DNA from 2 places in the Actinoplanes sp. NPDC049599 genome. Region 1 is predicted to be linked to the other one. Evidence: riboswitches for the same ligand, from Rfam matches in the RefSeq annotation. Region 1 holds a riboswitch; the other holds the start of a gene.
The links. A riboswitch is a leader RNA that binds a small molecule or an ion and turns the genes downstream of it on or off. The one in region 1 is predicted to bind FMN.
Positions count from the first base shown of each region.

Region 1 (3,808 bases):
CAGCCCGGCCGCCGCCGGGCTGATCCTGTCCGGCCACCGGCCCAACGACGAGGTGGCCCGCTGGCTGACGCTGGCCCGCGACCGCCGCGGCCTGTACGTGTGCGCGAGCCTCAAGGAGGAGTTCGGCCTGGCCCTGCTGGAGGCCCTCGCCGCCGGGCTGGTGGTGGTCGGCCCGGACGCCGGCGGGCCGCCGACCTACGTCGAGCACGGGCGCACCGGCCTGCTGGTGGACACCAGCCGGCCGGAGAATCTCGCCCGGGCCATGGCGGATGGACTTGATCTTGCAGCCGGGCCGGGTCAGGCTGCCCGGGTGGCCCGGGCCCGGGACCGGATCCGCGCCGGGTTCACGGTCGGCGCGATGGCCACGGCCCTGCGCGGCATCTACACCACCGTGACCAAGGAGGACGGCAAGCCGTGACGCTGCTGGTGATCAGTCCGGACTACGCCTCGCATCTGTTCCCGCTCGCCACCCTGGCCACCGCGTGGCGCGACGCCGGCGAGCGGGTGGTCGTCGCGACCGGCCCGGCGACCGCGCCGATCGTCCGGGCGGCCGGCTTCGAGTGGACCGAGCTGCCGCTGGGCCGCGGCTCCAACCCGGGCGTGATCCGGGCCGAGCAGCAGCCGGCCGGCGAGGACGAGACGCTGCGCGGCTTCTTCGCCGCCACCCGGCGCGGCCTGGTGCAGACCCTGCTCTACCAGGCCCGGGCCCGCCGCGCGGACCTGCTCTGGGACCCGGTCGGCCGGGGTTTCGCGGTCCGCGAGACGGTCGCCGCGATCCGCCCGGACCAGGTGATCGTCGACCACCTCGCGTTCAGCGCCCGGCTCGCGCTGACCGCCGACCGGGTGCCGCACGCCGACGTGGTGCTCGGCCACCCCTCGGCCCTGCCGGTCGGCGGCGAGGTCTACGGCTACCCGACGGACTGGCCGGCCGCCTTCGCCCCGCCGCCCGCCGAGCTGGCCGAGCTGCACCGGGTCTGCCGCGACGTCCGGGACGCGTTCACCGCCGAATGGAACGTGGCGCTGCGCAGCCTGTCCCGGACCGCCCCGCTGAGCTCCGACGCGCTCGCCGAGCACGGCGACCGGCTGCTGTTCAACTACCCGGAGGCCCTGCACGACCCGGCCCGCACGGCCCTGCTGCCACCGCACGTCTTCCTCGGCTCCGCGGTCCGCGCCGAGACGGTCCCCGACGACATCCGGGCCTGGCTGGAGGCGGACGACCGGCCGCTGGTCTACGTCAGCTTCGGCAGCTTCCTGTCGGCCCGCGGCGACGTGCTGGCCACCGTGCTGACCGCGCTGCGCTCGCTGGACGTCCGGGTGGCGGTCGCCACCGGCTCGGCCCGCGACCTGCCGCAACCGGGCGCGGACTGGCTGGTCCGCGACGTGCTGCCGCAGACGGCGCTGCTGGCCCGGGCCGCGCTGGCGGTCACCCACGGCGGCAACAACAGCGTGACCGAGGCGCTGACCTGCGGCGTGCCGATGCTCGTGCTGCCGTTCTCGACGGACCAGTTCGCCGGTGCCGCCGCGATCGAGCGCACCGGCCTGGGCGCGGCCCTGGACCCGAACGCGGCGTCGGCGCCGGACATCATCGACGCGGTCCGCGACCTGCTGGCCGGCCGGGCGCCGGAACTGGCGGCCGAACTCGGGGCGCGGCTGCGGGCCGCCCCCGGCGCCACCCTCGCGCGCAGCGCCCTGGTCCAGGCGCGACGCAGGTCACAGCTGCCCGGCGGCCGGGAGGATTACGATGACCGCAAGTGACACGTTCAGCGTGCTCCGGGGTCGGTGCAATTCCGAACCGGCGGTGACAGTCCGCGACCCGACCGCAGCCGGCGGCCGGTTGACCCGGTGAAATTCCGGGACCGACGGTGAAAGTCCGGATGGGAGGCAGCGCGCGGGCGGTTCGGCCTTTCCGCGTGCGCGGTCCTCCCCGGCGTGCACCTCTGTCCCCCGGAGGTGCAGGGCATGCACTGGCTCGATCAGCTGCTCACCGCGTTCTACGACGCCAAGTGGCAGGTCACCGACACCCAGGCGATCTACTACCGGGAGATCGTCGGCAACGCCTTCGGGCTCGGCTCGGCGCTGTTCGGGCTGCGCCGCAACGCCTGGGCGTGGCCGGTCGGCATCGTCGGCAACGTGCTGCTGTGCACCGTCTTCCTGGGCCAGGCGCTCGGCAACGACCAGGGCACCCCGCTGTACGGGCAGGCGTCCCGGCAGGTCTTCTTCATCGTCACCAGCGTCTACGGCTGGTGGCGCTGGCGGCAGAACCGGCACGCGGCCGGCGGCCCGGCGGTCGTCCCGCGGTGGGCGACGCACCGGCAGCGGGCGGCCCTCGTCCCGCTGGCCCTGGCCGCGGTGGTGCTCTGTTTCTTCGTCTTCCGCGCGATCGGCGCCGGCTTCCCGGTCCCGTGGTGGTACTACCTGGCCGACTCCTGGATCTTCGTCGGCTCGATGCTGGCGACCTACGCGATGGCCCGCGGCTGGGTGGACTTCTGGCTGTGCTGGCTGGCCGTGGACCTGGTCGGGGTGCCGGAGCTGCTGCACTTCGGCTACTACCCGTCGGCGATCCTGTACGCCGTCTACGCGGGCTTCGTGATCTGGGGCTTCCTGGTGTGGCTGCGGATCTCCCGCCGCGAGCAGCCGCAGCGCCTCGACTCCCCCACCATGGAGACCGTCGGCTGACCACCGCGCCGCTCAGCTGCGGGTGACCCAGGTCGGGTGGGCCAGCACGAACTCGTCGACGGTGTCCTCGTGCACCGACCGCAGCAGCTCCATGCTCGTGTCGCTGAGGATCTCGGCGCTGCCCACCCCGGGGATGTCGTCGCTGTTGAACGTGCCGTTGTTGGTCTTGACGGTGATCAGGTCGTCGGCGCGGAGGCCGCGCAGCGCGAACGCCCAGTCCGCCAGCGGGATGCCGCCGTCGTCGACCGTCATCGTCCGGCCCACCGCCTTGAGCAGGCCGGGCAGCTTCGTCGGGGAGTTCAGCCCCTTCTCCAGCACGGTCCGGATGACCGCCTTGATGAACTGCTGCTGGTGCCGCTGCCGGCCGTAGTCGTAGCTGCCGTCGGCCAGCAGGTCCCGCTGGCGGACGAAGTCCAGCGCCTCGGTCGGGGTGAAGCAGTGCTCACCCTTGCGGTAGATGTTCGGCGTCACCCCGCGGATCTTCGCCCGGACGGTGCCGTCCGGGTTGATCCGGTACGGCTTGGCGACCTTGCCGGTGGCGTTGTCGTGTCCGATATGGATCGACGTGGTCCTGGTGTCGACGGTCAGGCACACCTTGCCGAGCACGGTGACCACGTTGCGGAAGCCCGGGAAGTCGATGATCGCGCCGGCGTCCGGGGTGATCCCGGTCAGCTTCCGCACCGTCTTGGCCAGCAGCGTGAAGCCGCCGGTGAGGGCCTTGTCGCCGGTCAGGCCGCGGCTGCCGTACGCGAACGCGGCGTTGATCTTGTTGCGGCCGCCGGCGTACCGCTGGGCGCCGTTGTCGAAGGCGGGTATCCGCACGTAGCTGTCCCGGGGCAGCGACACCAGGTAGGCCTTGCGGTGGTCGGCCGGCAGGTGCAGCAGGATGATCGAGTCCGACCGGATCAGCTTGTCGGCGTCCTGGTGCGGCCGGGTGTCCAGCCCGACCAGCAGGATCGTCTTGGCGCCCTTGACGCTGACCCGCTTGGTCTCCACCCGGGTCTCGCCGAGCAGGTTCTGCTGGGTGACCGTCGCGGTGGCGGTGCCGAGCAGCACCCGGGTGCCGGCCACCGCGACGCCGCTGCCGGTCACGAGCAGCGCGCCGATCACCACGCACCACAGCGCCCAGCGG
Region 1 covers NZ_JBITLX010000007.1:69,365-73,172, forward strand. The annotation lists gene ACIBQZ_RS15185 (glycosyltransferase) at 1-418, shown strand, start outside; gene ACIBQZ_RS15190 (glycosyltransferase) at 415-1,755, shown strand; FMN riboswitch at 1,762-1,892, shown strand; gene ACIBQZ_RS15195 (nicotinamide riboside transporter PnuC) at 1,960-2,676, shown strand; gene ACIBQZ_RS15200 (LCP family protein) at 2,689-3,808, opposite strand, start outside.

Region 2 (3,808 bases), on a different contig from region 1:
ATCCTGGCCGCGGACTTCGCGCACCTCGCCACCGCGGTGCACGACATCGAGGGTGCCGCGGACTGGGTGCACGTGGACGTCATGGACAACCATTTCGTCCCGAACCTGACCATCGGGCTGCCGGTCGTGCAGAGCCTGCGCAAGGCGACCGTCATCCCGTTCGACGTGCACCTGATGATCACGGATCCGGAGCGCTGGGCGCCCGGGTACGCCGAGGCGGGGGCGTACAACGTGACGTTCCATGCCGAGGCCTGTGAGAACCCGGTGGCGCTGGCGAAGACGCTGCGGGCGGCGGGCGCCAAGGCCGGGCTGGCCATCGACCGGGACACGCCGGTGGAGCCGTACCTGGAGCTGCTGCCCTATCTGGACACGGTGCTGATCATGACGATCAAGGCCGGCTTCGGCGGGCAGAAGTTCATGCCCGAGATGCTGGACAAGGTCCGTGACGTGCGCCGCCGGATCCGGGCCAAGAACCTGGAGGTCCGCCTCGAGGTCGACGGCGGCATCGCCGCCGACACCATCGAGCAGGCCGCCGAGGCGGGTGCGGACGCGTTCGTCGCGGGCACCGCCGTGTACGGCGCCGAGGACCCCGCCGAGGCGTGCCGCAAGCTGCGCGCCCTGGCCGCGCGGGCGGCGGTCCACGCATGAGCACCGGCGTGGTCCGGCACAAGGTCGACGCGACCGCCGCGGAGCCCGAGGAGCGGCCCGACCTGATCCTGGTGGTCGACGACGACGAGGACATCGCCAGCTTCGTGGCGTTCAACCTCAAGGTGCACGGCTTCGAGGTGATGCGGGCCCGCGACGGCCAGCACGCCCTGGAGGTGATGGAGAGCCGCCGCCCGGACCTGGCCGTGGTCGACTGGATGATGCCGAACATGAACGGCGTCGAGCTGACCCGCCGGCTGCGCGCCGAGCCGCTCACCTCGGCGCTGCCGGTGATCATGCTCACCGCCAAGGGGATGACCGTCGACAAGGTGGTCGGCCTGACCGCCGGCGTGGACGACTACCTGGTCAAGCCGTTCGACACCGCCGAGCTCATCGCCCGGGTCTCCTCCACGCTGCGGCGCAACAAGGAGTTCCGCGAGGTCTCCCCGCTGACCGGGCTGCCCGGCAACGCCCGGGTGCGCCGCGAGATCGTGGACCGGATGAAGACCGGCAAGGACTTCGCGGTCGGCTACATCGACATCGACCGGTTCAAGAGCGTCAACGACGTGTACGGCTTCGACCGCGGCGACGAGTTCATCACCGCGCTGGCGGGCAGCCTGCACCGCGCGGTCGCCGCCACCGGCCGCCCGCCGGTCTTCCTGGGCCACATCGGCGGTGACGACTTCGTCTTCATCTGCATGCCCGACCAGGTGCTGCCGCTGACCAAGTTCACGGTGACCGACTTCGAGACCGTCGCCGACCAGCTGTACGACCCCGAGGACGCCCAGCGCGGCTACATCGAGGTGCCGGACCGGCGCGGCAGCAAGCAGCGCGCCGCCCTGGTCACGCTCTCCATCGGCGTCGCCCAGGCCACCGCCGAGGGCCGCCGGTTCGAGGACGCCCGGATGGTGGTCGCGGTCGCCTCCGAGATGAAGAAGGTCGCCAAGAGCCAGCCGGGCTCGTACGTGGCGATCGACCGCCGCCGGGCGGACTCGGAGGACCCGGAGGACCCCTCGTCGGGCGCCGGCGTGTGACGTGGATCGCCTTCCAGGAGATGGCAAGCCGCCATTCGCGTGCAAGACTCATGGGTGACCCACCACGCGCTGGCGGGACTCGGTGAAATTCCGAACCGGCGGTAATGACCTGCTCCGGCAGGGCTGAGCCCGCGACCCGGACGTCTAGCCAGATCTGGCTCTAGACGCACGGTGGACCTGGTGAAACTCCAGGGCCGACGGTTGAGCGGACGGCACTCGTGCCGACCGGTCAGACAGTCCGGATGGGAGACAGCGCGCGGAGCAGGACGAGGGCTCGTCGCGGCGTGCTCTCTCCGGGGTGACGCGACGCGTCCCCTGATGTCCTGTTGCGCAACCTTTTCCCTCTTCGTTCGGCGCGTGTTCGCACCGCGCATGGAGAGGGAACGCAGATGGTCACCGACGACGAGGCGATGGGCCGCGCTATCGCGCTGGCCGCCCGGGGCCTGGGCACCACCAGCCCCAACCCGGTGGTCGGCTGTGTCCTGCTCAGCGCCGAGGGCGAGGTCGTCGGCGAGGGCTTCCACGCGTACGCCGGTGGGCCGCACGCCGAGATCGTGGCGCTGGCGCAGGCCGGTGAGCGCGCCCGGGGCGGCACCGCCGTGGTCACGCTCGAGCCGTGCAACCACACCGGCCGCACCGGCCCGTGCGCCCAGGCGCTGATCAACGCCGGCATCACCCGGGTGGTCATCGCGGTCGACGACCCGACGCCGGTCGCGGCCGGCGGGGCGGCGACGCTGCGTGACGCCGGGGTGCCGGTGGAGACCGGGGTACGCCGCGCCGAGGCCGAGGAGGGCAACGTGGCCTGGCTGACCGCCGTGCGCCGCGGCCGGCCGTACGTGACCTGGAAGTACGCGGCGACCCTGGACGGGCGGTCGGCCGCCGCCGACGGCACCAGCCAGTGGATCACCTCCGCGCCCGCCCGCGGCGACGTGCACAAGCTGCGCAGCTCGGTCGACGCGATCGTCGCCGGGGTCGGCACGATCATTGCCGACGACCCCCAGCTCACCGTCCGCGACCTGCGCGACGGCAGCCTCGCCATCAAGCAGCCCTGGCGGGTGGTGGTCGACTCCGCCGGGCGTACCCCGGCCAAGGCCCGCATCCGCGACCAGGCCGCACCCACCTGGATCGCGACGGCGGCCGAGGTCGGCGCCGGTCCCGACGGCCGGGTCGACCTGGCCGCGCTGCTCACCGAGCTGTACGCCCGCGGCGTGCGCGCCGTGCTCCTGGAGGGCGGCCCCACGCTGGCCGGCGGCTTCCTGGCGGCCGGCCTGGTGGACAAGGTTGTCGGCTACATCGCCCCGAAGATGCTCGGCGCCGGCCAGCCGTCGCTGGTGGGCGCCGGCGTCACCACCATCAGCGAGGCCATCGAGCTGGACCTCACCGACATCACGCGGGTCGGACCCGACCTGCGTTTCACCGCATCGCTCCGAGCCAAGGAGGCCTGATGTTCACGGGAATCGTCGAGGAACTGGGTGAGGTCGTGTACCTCACCGACGCCGGGGGCGACTCGGCGGTGCTCGCCGTCCGCGGGCCCGTCGTCACCTCCGACGCGCGGCACGGCGACTCGATCTCGGTCAACGGCGTCTGCCTGACCGTCATCGACAACGTCGACGGGGTGTTCACCGCCGACGTGATGGGCGAGAGCCTGCGGCGCTCGTCGCTGGGCGCGCTGACCGCGGGCAGCCAGGTCAACCTGGAACGGGCCGCGACCGTCGGCTCCCGGCTCGGCGGGCATCTGGTGCAGGGCCACGTCGACGGCGTCGCCCGGATCGTCGCCCGCGAGCCCGCCGACGAGTGGGAGGTGCTGCGCTTCTCGCTCCCACCCGAGCTGTCCCGCTACGTGGTGGAGAAGGGCTCGATCACCGTCGACGGGGTCTCGCTGACGGTCATGGCGGTCACCGCCGACACCTTCGACGTCGGTCTCATCCCGACCACGCTGAAGCTCACCGTGCTGGGCGGCAAGGCCGTCGGCGACCCGGTGAACCTCGAGGTCGACGTCATCGCCAAGTACGTCGAGAAGATGCTGGGGGAGCGGTCATGAGCACCGATATCGAACGGGCGATCAAGGACATCGCGGCCGGCCGGCCGGTGATCGTGGTGGACGACGAGGACCGGGAGAACGAGGGCGA
Region 2 covers NZ_JBITLX010000033.1:9,926-13,733, forward strand. The annotation lists gene rpe (ribulose-phosphate 3-epimerase) at 1-648, shown strand, start outside; gene ACIBQZ_RS36960 (response regulator) at 645-1,679, shown strand; FMN riboswitch at 1,744-1,937, shown strand; gene ribD (bifunctional diaminohydroxyphosphoribosylaminopyrimidine deaminase/5-amino-6-(5-phosphoribosylamino)uracil reductase RibD) at 2,069-3,124, shown strand; gene ACIBQZ_RS36970 (riboflavin synthase) at 3,124-3,720, shown strand; gene ACIBQZ_RS36975 (bifunctional 3,4-dihydroxy-2-butanone-4-phosphate synthase/GTP cyclohydrolase II) at 3,717-3,808, shown strand, end outside.
Region 2: it holds a riboswitch for FMN, as region 1 does, so the genes downstream of both, ribD (bifunctional diaminohydroxyphosphoribosylaminopyrimidine deaminase/5-amino-6-(5-phosphoribosylamino)uracil reductase RibD) here and ACIBQZ_RS15195 (nicotinamide riboside transporter PnuC) in region 1, are expected to answer to the same signal.